One region of the Kocuria sp. UBA1838 genome, then DNA from elsewhere that is predicted to be linked to it. Evidence: riboswitches for the same ligand, from Rfam matches in the RefSeq annotation. Region 1 holds a riboswitch; each other region holds the start of a gene.

The links. Region 1 has a riboswitch for S-adenosylmethionine ahead of B3I25_RS09495 (LLM class flavin-dependent oxidoreductase). Riboswitches for the same ligand answer to the same signal wherever they lie in the genome.
Region 2: it holds a riboswitch for S-adenosylmethionine, as region 1 does, so the genes downstream of both, B3I25_RS04375 (bifunctional o-acetylhomoserine/o-acetylserine sulfhydrylase) here and B3I25_RS09495 (LLM class flavin-dependent oxidoreductase) in region 1, are expected to answer to the same signal.
Region 3: it holds a riboswitch for S-adenosylmethionine, as region 1 does, so the genes downstream of both, B3I25_RS01635 (methylenetetrahydrofolate reductase) here and B3I25_RS09495 (LLM class flavin-dependent oxidoreductase) in region 1, are expected to answer to the same signal.

The regions. Positions count from the first base shown of each region.
Region 1 is NZ_DDIY01000017.1:85,088-88,601, forward strand. It holds gene B3I25_RS09485 (aliphatic sulfonate ABC transporter substrate-binding protein) at 1-223, opposite strand, end outside; gene B3I25_RS09490 (ABC transporter ATP-binding protein) at 228-1,031, opposite strand; SAM riboswitch class I at 1,039-1,130, opposite strand; SAM riboswitch class IV at 1,259-1,373, shown strand; gene B3I25_RS09495 (LLM class flavin-dependent oxidoreductase) at 1,451-2,878, shown strand; gene B3I25_RS09500 (class I SAM-dependent methyltransferase) at 2,984-3,514, shown strand, end outside.
Region 2 is NZ_DDIY01000006.1:249,900-253,413, forward strand. It holds gene B3I25_RS04360 (CPBP family intramembrane glutamic endopeptidase) at 1-448, shown strand, start outside; gene B3I25_RS04365 (VOC family protein) at 500-1,138, opposite strand; gene B3I25_RS04370 (hypothetical protein) at 1,327-1,638, shown strand; SAM riboswitch class IV at 1,603-1,723, shown strand; gene B3I25_RS04375 (bifunctional o-acetylhomoserine/o-acetylserine sulfhydrylase) at 1,800-3,188, shown strand; gene metX (homoserine O-acetyltransferase MetX) at 3,191-3,514, shown strand, end outside.
Region 3 is NZ_DDIY01000003.1:157,704-161,217, forward strand. It holds gene B3I25_RS01625 (thermonuclease family protein) at 1-557, shown strand, start outside; gene B3I25_RS01630 (hypothetical protein) at 681-989, opposite strand; SAM riboswitch class IV at 1,039-1,155, shown strand; gene B3I25_RS01635 (methylenetetrahydrofolate reductase) at 1,236-2,189, shown strand; gene metE (5-methyltetrahydropteroyltriglutamate--homocysteine S-methyltransferase) at 2,387-3,514, shown strand, end outside.

The sequences.
Region 1 (3,514 bases):
CGGTCTGGCCGTGGGCCCCGGCGACCTTTTCGAGCCAGCCCTTGGCCTTGATGATCAGGGACAGCGGGTTGTAGGTCGCGTAGTCCAGGTAGATCTCGTGCGCGGAACCGCCGGCCACACCGCGGCCCGGACCTTCGCCCTCCATGACGCATCCGCTCAGGGGCAGCGCCAGCGCGGACAGGCCGAGTGCCTGCAGTGCGCGGCGTCGGGACAACTGCGCCATGCGCTCAGCGCTCCACGCCGAGCAGGGCCAACAGGTGGGTGCGCAGTGCGGTGATCTCACTGTCCTCGCGGGAGCGCGGGCGGGCCAGCTCGGGGGAGATGATCTCGGCGATGGTCGCGGGGCCCGTGGCCGTTTCCCGCGCGAGCACCACCACGTGATCGGAGAGCACCAGGGCTTCCTCGACGTCGTGGGTGACCATGAGCACGGTCGTGGGATCGGCGCGGTGCACGTCCAGCAGCAGATCCTGCATCCTGATCCGGGTCAGGGCGTCCAGGGCCCCGAAGGGCTCGTCCAACAGCAGGACCCGCGGGTTCCGTGCCAGGGCCCGGGCGAGGGATGCGCGCTGTGCCATGCCCCCGGAGATCTCCGAGGGACGGTGATTCGCGTGGTGGGACAGGCCGACGAGCTCCAACAGCTGCGCCACCCGCCGCTTCCCCTCCTGGGCGGGAGTCCCGTGGGGCAGACCCAGTGCCACGTTGCGCGCCACGCTGCGCCACGGCAGCAACCGCGGTTCCTGGAAGCCGACGGCGCAGCGCGGGTCGATCTCGCGCACCACCGAGTCGTCGATCCGGACTTCGCCCTCGCTCGCCGTGCCGAGCCCGGCCACGGCGCGTAGCAGGGTGGACTTGCCGCACCCCGAGGGGCCCAGGACGGAGACGATCTCGCCCGGACGCACCGTGAAGGTCACGTCCCTCAGGACCTCGTGGACATGCGCTCCGTTGTGTGCGGGGAAGGACTTGCCGACCCGGTCGAAGGTGACCGCCGCGGCGTCGACGGCAGATTCCGGGCGCGTGAGGATATGGCTCAATTCATCAACTCCATCGTTCCTGGCATTAGCACCTTGCCCGCGTGGGGCTGGTTGCTGCGACGTCAACGAGCCAGGTCTCTCAGCCGCTCCGGATGGGAACCCCACCATTGAACGGGCCGGGAGCCCGCGGGTGCAAATCGTGTGACGCGCCGGGGCGCCGTCGTGACGTGCTGTAACCCGAGGTGTTTCCGAGGACCGGGGATCCCCGTTAGGATCGATGCCACAACGATCACGAGTGCCGACGTTTAGCCCTGGCTTGTCGGACGGCAACCCTCTCCCGTAGCGGGGTGCCCCAGGTGAGGATCGGGCCGCATGACACACCGCATGCGGCAAGTACGGCGCCACACAAGCGCGCTGGACCCGCAAGGTAGGCCGCCGTAGGTGGTGCACGGGGCGCGGGTCGTGTTCCTGCTGAGGGGCTGACCGAGATGAGCAAACGGATTTCCGTCAACGCGTTCGACATGACCTGCGTGGATCACCAGAGCTTCGGGTTGTGGCGCCACCCGCGGTCCCGGGCCACCGAGTACAACACCATCGAGTACTGGACGGAGCTGGCCAAGCTGCTGGAGCGGGGCAAGTTCGACGCCCTGTTCCTTGCGGACGTGGTGGGCATCTACGACATCTACAAGAACTCCGCGGCTCCGGCCGTGCGTGACGGGGCCCAGGTCCCGGTCAACGACCCGTTCATGCAGGTCTCGGCCATGGCCGCCGTGACCGAGCACCTGGGTTTCGGCGTGACGAGCGCGGTGACCTACGAGCAGCCCTACACCCTGGCCCGCAAGTACGCCACGCTGGACCACCTCACCAAGGGCCGCGTGGGCTTCAACGTGGTGACCTCCTACCTGCCCTCCGCCGCGGAGAACCAGGGCCTGCCGCGCCAGATCGAGCACGATACGCGTTACGAGATCGCGGAGGAGTTCCTGGACGTGTGCTACAAGCTCTGGGAGGGCTCGTGGGAGGAGGACGCTGTGGTTCAGAACCGTGAGACGGGTGTCTACGCGGATCCCACCAAGGTCCATCCCATCCGGCACAGCGGGGAGCACTTCACGGTTCCCGGAGCGGGGCTCACGGCACCGTCCCCGCAGCGCACACCGCTGATCTTCCAGGCCGGCGCGTCCTCGCGCGGGCAGGCGTTCGCGGGTAAGCACGCGGAAGCCGTGTTCATCGGCGGGTTGCGCCCGGACCTCACGCGTTTCGTGACCGACAAGATCCGCGACCGGGCTCAGGCCGAGGGCCGCAGCCGTGACGACGTCAAGATCTACGCGATGCTCTCCGTGGTCGTCGCGGACACGGACGAGCAGGCCCAGGAGAAGTACCGCGATTACCTGCAATACGTGGACCTGGAGGCCTCCCAGGCGATCATCGGTGGGTGGTCCGGCGTGGACCTGTCCCAGTTCGACGAGGACGAGGCCCTGAACTACATCAAGACCGACTCCATCCAGTCCTTCCTGACCCCGTTCACGCTGCAGTCCAAGGACAAGCAGTGGACGCGCGAGGAGATCGCCAAGCACTGCGCCCTGGGCGGGATGGGTGCCGTGCTCGTGGGCTCCGCACAGACCGTCGCGGATCAGCTCGAGACCTGGGTGGACGAGGGCGGCCTGGACGGCATCAACCTGGCCTACCACGTGAGCCCCGGTTCCTTCGAGGACTTCGTGGAGTACGTGGTCCCCGAGTTGCAGAAGCGCGGGCGCTACCGCACCGAGTACGAGGGCACCACCCTGCGCGAGTCCCTCTACGGCGAGGGCCAGCTGCGGGTCAAGGACACCCACCCCGCCGCGAAGTACCGCGGCGCGTTCGTGGGCAAGCCCTCCGTCGCGGACACGCCGTCCCGCGAGCTGGTGGGCTGACACCTCCCTCCAACGACGACGCCGCTCGCGCCCGGTCCCGCAGGTCCGGCAGGGCGGCGTCGTCGGCTTCCTCGCCCGTTGCCAGGGCGGGACCCCCGTGTGAGAGTGGAACGCGTGCAACCCGGTTACGACCACTTGGCGAACGACTACGAGAAGGCTTTTCCCGCTCCCTTCCGCACGGCGCTCGAACGGCGCGCGGTGGAGGCCTTCGCGGATCACGTCATCGCGGCAGGGGCGCCCGGCCCCGCGATGGATGTGGGGTGCGGCACGGGCCACGTCACGGCCGCACTGTCCGAGCGGGGTCTGCACGTGGTGGGGGTGGACCCGTCCGAATCCATGCTGGGTATCGCGCGCACATCGTACCCGCAGGTCGCCTTCGAAGCCGGCGATGCGAATCCCACGTCGTGGGGTGGTGCAGCGGGGCCTGACCGCCGAGTGGCCGCCGTTCTTGCGCGGTTCAGTCTGATCCACGTGCCACCCGCGCGGCTCCCCGGCATCCTGGACTCCTGGGCGGACGTGATGGCACCCGGAGGGGTGGTCATGGTGGCGTTCCAAGCACTCGACGGAGAGCGTGCCGTGGTCTCGTTCGATCACGCCGTGGCTCCGGCGTGGCGCTGGCATCCGGACGTGATGGCC
Region 2 (3,514 bases), on a different contig from region 1:
GCGCAGACCCGCGTGGGACACGCTGTGGGGAATGGGCCTGTTCGCGGTGATGGGCGGCGGCACCCTGGTGCTCTATCAGGTGGGCCGGTCCCTGGAGATCACCGCGCAGATCACCACATCCACCATGGAGCAGACCTGGTGGGCGGTTTCTTTGCTCGTGCTCTCCGCGCTGCGCCACTCGATCGTGGAAGAGATGATCGTGGTGGCGTTCCTGTGCGAGCGCTTGCGATCCCTCGGATGGTCGTGGTGGCTCGTGGCGGTGGCCTCCGCGGTGGCGCGGGCCAGCTATCACCTGTACCAGGGGTTCGGACCCGCGCTCGGGAACCTGGTCATGGGACTCGTGTTCGTGTGGCTCTACCGCCGCGGCGGTCGACTCATGCCGCTGCTGATCGCCCACGCTCTCCTGGACACCGTGGGCTTCCTGGCCCCGCAACTGCTCGCGGGCTGATGCCGGAGACCGGGCGGAGCGGCGTCGTCGGCCGTCCCGAAGGGAATCAGATCAAATGGTGACGGTGCCGTCCGGGGTGTCGAACGAGACGGCCATGACCCCGGGGGTGCCATTGGGGGCGCACCAGGTGACGTCCAGCGAGCCCAGGACGTCCTCCACGGGACCGCCGAGCCACTCCGTGACGCGGTCGGGGGAGCCGGCGATCTCCATTCCGCTCAACCGGACGTCCGTGATCCGCGCCTGGGACGGGTGCATCTCGTCCTCGGAATCGAAGTGCACCATGAACGGCAACTGCGGGTCGGAGATCAAACCCTTCACGCCGATCTGATGCCATTCGAGCTGCCGACCGTCGGGGAACAACCGGCCACCGGGCACGGAGGGGCGGCCCAGCTTGGCCTCGAAGGGCGCGAGGTCGGGGACCTCTACGACCCAGCCGAGCCAGCCGCCGCCGGCGTCAGAACGGGCACGGACGGCCTGACCGAACGGCGCCTTCTCCGCGGCGGGGTGCTCGAGCACCGTGACGACCTCCACGTACTGGTGGTCGGTGAGCGGCAGGATCATGTTCCGGGTGCCGAAACGGGGGTGCACACCGCCCTTGACCGGTTCGATCCCCAACCGGTTCGCGATGCGTTCGGTGGTGGCCTCGAGGCCGTCGGGCTGAGCCGCGAAGGAAACGTGATCCAAGTTCATGACGCCATGGTGGCACCGGCCACACGGGCCACCAAATCGAGCGCGAGCCCGGCGAGTGTGTGACCTGCGCCGCCCGGTCCGGTGGGCAGGGCAGGCTCTCCGCACCTCCCGAGACCTGGCATCGGGACGGCTGATCCGGGCGGCGACTGTGTTGGTCCAGGTCAACGAGACGCGCGTCTCAAAGGCTGGTGTTCGAACCGTTCTTCGGGGGCGGGTTGGTCACGGCGCTGGCCATCCCCGTCATCTACCTGACCGGTGTGGGGCCGTTGTTCTTCGTGATGCTCGCGGTGTTCGTGATCGCGGTGCTCACGGGTCTGTTCTACTTCCATCCACGTGAGACGAAGGACCGGGAACTGCACACCCGGGAGATGGAACAGCAGGAACGAGCGGCCACTGACCCCGAGCCCGCTCGCAGCGTCCCCGGCTTGACTCCCGCCCCGCCGGGTTCGGACAATGAGGTAATAGGTCACGAGAGTCAGCGCGAAGCCCCAGCTAGCTGACCGGCAACCCTCCCTTCCGCGGTGGGGTGCCCTGGGTGAGGACCTGGCCGTGGCGTCGACCGACGTCGTGCGGCAAGCGCGGGTCATTGGTGCCCGGTCACAGCACGGGCACCGTGCGGATCGCCACCGGACCCCTGATCCTTCCGAGAAGGAGTACGGCCATGAGCACCGCTCCCACCCCCGACAATCCCCAGGGCTGGTCGTTCGAGACCCGACAGATCCACGCGGGCCAGAACCCCGACCCTGTGACCGGGTCGCGCGCCCTGCCGATCCACCAGACCACGTCCTTCGTGTTCCCGGACGCCCGCACGGCGGCGGCCCGGTTCGCGCTCGAGGAGATGGGTCCCATCTACTCGCGCCTGACCAACCCCACCACGGAGGTCGTGGAGAACCGGGTCGCGTCCCTCGAGGGCGGCGTGGGGGCCCTGATGGTCTCCTCCGGGCAGGCCGCGGCCACGCTCGCGATCCTCAACCTGGGCGGCGCCGGGACCCACGTGGTGGCCAGCCCGTCCCTGTACGGCGGGTCGTACAACCTGCTCAAGCACACGCTGCCGCGCATGGGCGTGGAGACCACGTTCGTCTCGGACCCGGACAATCCCGCGCAGTGGCGGGACGCGGTGCGCGAGAACACCGTGGCGTTCTTCGGTGAATCCATCCCGAACCCCCGCAACGACGTGTTCGACATCGAGACGATCGCCGGGATCGCCCACGAGGCGGGTGTCCCGCTCATCGTGGACAACACGATCGCCACGCCCTACTTGGTGCGGCCCATCGAGTGGGGCGCGGACATCGTGCTGCACTCGGCCACCAAGTTCCTGGGCGGCCACGGCACGGCGATCGGCGGGTTCATCGTGGACACCGGAGCGTTCGACTACTCGCGGGACCCTGAGCGCTTCCCCGGTTTCAACCAACCGGACGAGACGTACAACGGACTCGTCTACGCCCGCGATCTCGGTGCCGACGGGGCCTTCGGCGTCAACCTCTCGTACATCCTCAAAGCGCGCGTGCAGTTGCTGCGCGATCTGGGGACCTCGATCTCTCCGTTCAACGCGTTCTTGATCGAGCAGGGCATCGAGACGCTGTCGTTGCGCATGGAACGTCACGTGGCCAACGCGCAGAAGGTCGCCGAGTGGCTCGAGGCCCGCCCCGAGGTGCGCTCGGTGTCCTACGCCGGTCTGGAGTCCTCGCGCTGGCACGACCGCGCCCTGAAGTACGCGCCCAAGGGTGCCGGGTCGGTGCTCGGTTTCGTGCTCGACGGCGGCCGGGACGCCGGTGTCGCGTTCGTGGACGCCCTGAGCCTGCACTCCAACGTGGCGAACATCGGTGACGTGCGCTCCCTCGTGATCCACCCCGCCTCCACGACGCACGCCCAGCTCAAGGACGAGGAGCAGCTCGCGGCCGGCGTGGAACCGGGATTCGTGCGGCTGTCCGTGGGTGTCGAGGGCATCGACGACATCCTCGCGGACCTCGAGTCCGGATTCGCCGCGGTGGGTGCGCGCGGCGACGCTGCCGGCGACGCGGCGTCGTCGGCGGAGGACACGGGGAACTGACCATGACGGTCGTGGGCAACGGGCCGCGCACGCGGCGCGACGGCGTCGTACGGCGGGCCGAACTCGGCGAGCTCGTGCTCGAGTCCCGGTTCCGGCTGCCGGACGTGCACCTCGCGTACGAGACGTGGGGCGAGCTCGCGGCGGACGGTTCCAACGCGGTGCTGATCGAGCACGCGCTCACGGGTGACACGCACGTGGCGCGCGGTGGTGCGGGGCATGAGGACGCCGCGAGCGCTCCCGAGGGCGCGGCCGCCGCGGCGGACGGTTGGTGGGACGGACTCGTGGGCCCGGGTGCCGCGATCGACACGGACCGCTACTTCGTGGTG
Region 3 (3,514 bases), on a different contig from region 1:
TCGCACGAGTGACCCGCGACGACGACGGGTTGAACGCCAACCAGGCACTCGTCAAGGCGGGCCTGGCAACGCCCATGACCGTGGGCGCCAACAGCACGTACCGGCGAGAGATGGACAGCGCGTACAACGTGGCCCAGGCCATGCAGGTCGGTTTCTTCGACCCGAAGCAGGACTGCGCGCCGCCGGGGGAATCCGCATCCCCCGGCACCACAACTTCGAGCACCGCGAGCCCGAGCGCGACGCCGAGTCCCACCCCGTCCTCCACACCCACTCCCACGCCGACGCTCGAGGCGCCTCCCGCGGTCGTGGAGGACGAGGTCGCCGTGGGCGATCCGGCACCCCAGCCCAATCCCGCTCCGCAACCAAGCTACAACTACGACCCCGCCCCCGCGCAGCCCGCGGCACCTCAGCTACCGGCCGCGCCCCGGGTACCTGCTGCCCCGCAGCTGCCGGCGGCACCCCACGTGCCCCCGGCTCCCGAGAGTGATGGCGGCTATCCCGGTTACACCGGCCCCCGGTGCTACGAACCGGGAGGCAAGGTCTGGCACCCGTGCTGAGTCGCTGATGACACGCCAAGGCGCGCTCAACCGGTCGGTTGACCGGGTGGGCGTCCCTGCTTTTCGCCGCGCTTTCGTCACGCGGGTGCACCGGCGAGCCGCCGGATGCACGGCGGCCCGAACTCAGGGTTCCTGCGTGGACGACGTCGCTCCCGGCAGGTCCCAGGGTTCGTGACGACCGGGGTTGGCGGTCGCGCTGCGCAAGGGGGACGGCGTCGTCGTCGGAGCGGGTGCCTGCGAGGACGCGGACCCGCCCGCGGCCGGCGCCGCGGCTATCGAGCGCGAGACCCAGTTCTCGGGTCCCAACTCGGGCATCTTCATGTCCTGCACGTCGTGGGGCAGGATGACCACGGCAGGGCCCAGGTGCCCCCGTGCGGTCCATTCCGCCCGCTTGGGAAGACGAGCGCGGCGGGAGGCCGGCGGTTCCGTCATCGTTCGTGGGCCTCGTCACGGGGCTGTGCTACGCTTACTCGTAACAAAGGATCATGAGTCCCGGTGCGAAGCTCTGGCTAGCCGGGCGGCAACCCTCCAGCTGTAGTGGGGTGCCCCAGATGAGGATCCGGCCGCCGCGCAACCGCGTGGTCGGCAAGTACGGCGCTCGGAGCTCGTCCTCCGGCGTCCTAAGGCCGGAGGATTTTTTATATGCCCGCACCCCTCGCAGCGTCAGAACCCGCGCCCGTGACTGGCCCGCCCACGGGGACGTCCTGGCTGGTCCGGCGCCCGCGCCGCTCCACGCTCGTCTCGTTCGAAGTGTTCCCGCCGCGGCCCACCGCGGACCCGGACACTGTGTGGCGCAACATCGACGCCATGGCCCAGGCCGGGCCGGATTTCTTCTCCGTCACCCACGGTCACGCCGGCCATCACGGCGTCTCCCGCGAGGCGCTGCGCCACCTGCGCCGCACGACCAAGACCCCGGTCATGGCGCACTTCACGTGCGGTGGCACGGACCGCGCGGGTCTCGAGCGCGCCGTGGACCAGTTGCTGGACGACGGCGTTCGCGACCTCCTCGCGCTGCGCGGCGACCCGCCCCTGGGTACCGGGGAATGGCGGACCCCCGCGGGTGGCCTGGGCCGGGCCTCCCAACTGGTGGAGCTGATCCGGGACGTCGAACGACGTCGCTTCGGCACCGGGTTCCGCCCGGGTCAGCGACCGCTGTCCGTGTCGGTGGCGTGCTACCCGTCCCCCGCGCGTGGCCGCGACTTCGAGGCGGATCTCGCGTCCCTGTGGGACAAGCAGGAGGCCGGTGCGGACTACGCGATCACGCAGGTGCTCTACGAACCCGAGGACTACGCCACGTTCCTGGAACGCGCGCGCTCGGAGGGCATCCACATCCCCGTGGTCGCCGGGCTCATGCCGCTGAGCAACCCGCAACGGTTGCAGCGCATGACCGAGATCACCGGGGTCCGGGTCCCGGAACGCCTCACCCGGTTCCTGCGCGCCGACACTCCTGAGGAACTGCGCCACCGAGGGGTCGCGGCCACCCTGTCCCTGATCGACGACCTCATGGATCTGGGCTGCGCCGGTTTCCACCTGTACACGTTCAACCGCCCCGAGGCGGCGCTGACCATCCTGGAGCACCTGCGGGTCCGGGATGCCGCACGCGAATACCGAGGCCGCAGCCCCGCGGCCTGACCGCCGCACCAGCCCCGACCGACCCGTGAACCGATCGTGTTGGCTTCGACCGCCACATCCGGGCAGGCCGAAAATCGTTCGTAGCGGCACCACCCACGCTGACGTTCCCCTTACCCCGCCGCGCCGGAGCACACCCGTTGCCGCGGCTCATCACACCCCCTAACCGCCATACCCCACACCAGCTCCGAGGAGTTCCCATGAGCACCCAGCCCGTCCCGTTCCCCGCCGCCACGATCCTGGGCTACCCCCGCATCGGCCCCGACCGCGAGCTCAAGCGCGCACTCGAGTCCTATTGGAAGGACCCGCAACAGCACCCCGCCACCACCGTGCTGGACACCCTCGCCCGGTTGCGTGAGCGCACCGCCACGCGATTGTCCGAACTCGGCCTCACCGCGGATCACGCTGTGCCGTCCGAGGGGTTCGCGGTGGACCACGTCCTGGACACGTCCCTGGCGCTGGGCGCGGTTCCCGCGCGGTTCATCGCGGACGGCTACGAGCCCGCCGCCCCGGACACGCCCCGCGGGATCGAGCTGATCACGGCGTTGTCCCGCGGCACCGATCGGTTGGAGCCGCTCGAGATGACCAAGTGGTTCGACACCAACTACCACTACTACGTACCCGAGATCGGCCCGGACACCTCGTTGCGTGCGAACCCCGAGAGCCTCGTGTCCCGCTACCGGACCACCCTCGGGACCACCGGGATCACCACCCGCCCGGTCCTCGTGGGTCCCGTGAGCCTGCTCTTGCTCTCACGCCCCGAGACCACCGATGCCGTCGCGAGTCACCCTCTGCAGCGCCTCGACGACGTCGTGGCCGAATACGCCGCGATCCTGCAAGCCCTGGCCGAGGCCGGCGTCGAATGGGTGCAACTCGACGAGCCGGCCCTCGCCGCGGACGGGTGGAGCGTGGAACGCACCGAACTCGTGGCCGCCCTCGAGAGCGCCTACACCCAACTCTCGAACGAGCAACAGCGCCCCGCGATCCTCGTGACCGTGGGCTACGGCGATGCCGGCGAGGACGCCCAGCTCGCCCTGGCCCACACGAACGTCGACGCCCTGGCCATCGACCTCGACCGCGGGGACGTCCCCGGCAAGGAGGCACTCGAGGCATGGGGCGAACGCCCCGTCGTGGGCGGCGTCGTGGGCGGACGCACCGTGTGGCGCACCGACCTCGCGCGCGCCGTCGAGACCCTGGACCGGCTGCGCGCCGCGGCCCGCGGGCCGGTGGCCGTGGGCACCGCGACGCCGCTGCTGCACGTCCCGCACGACGTCGCCCGCGAGACCGCGCTGGATCCGGACGTCACCAGCTGGGTCGCGTTCGCTGAC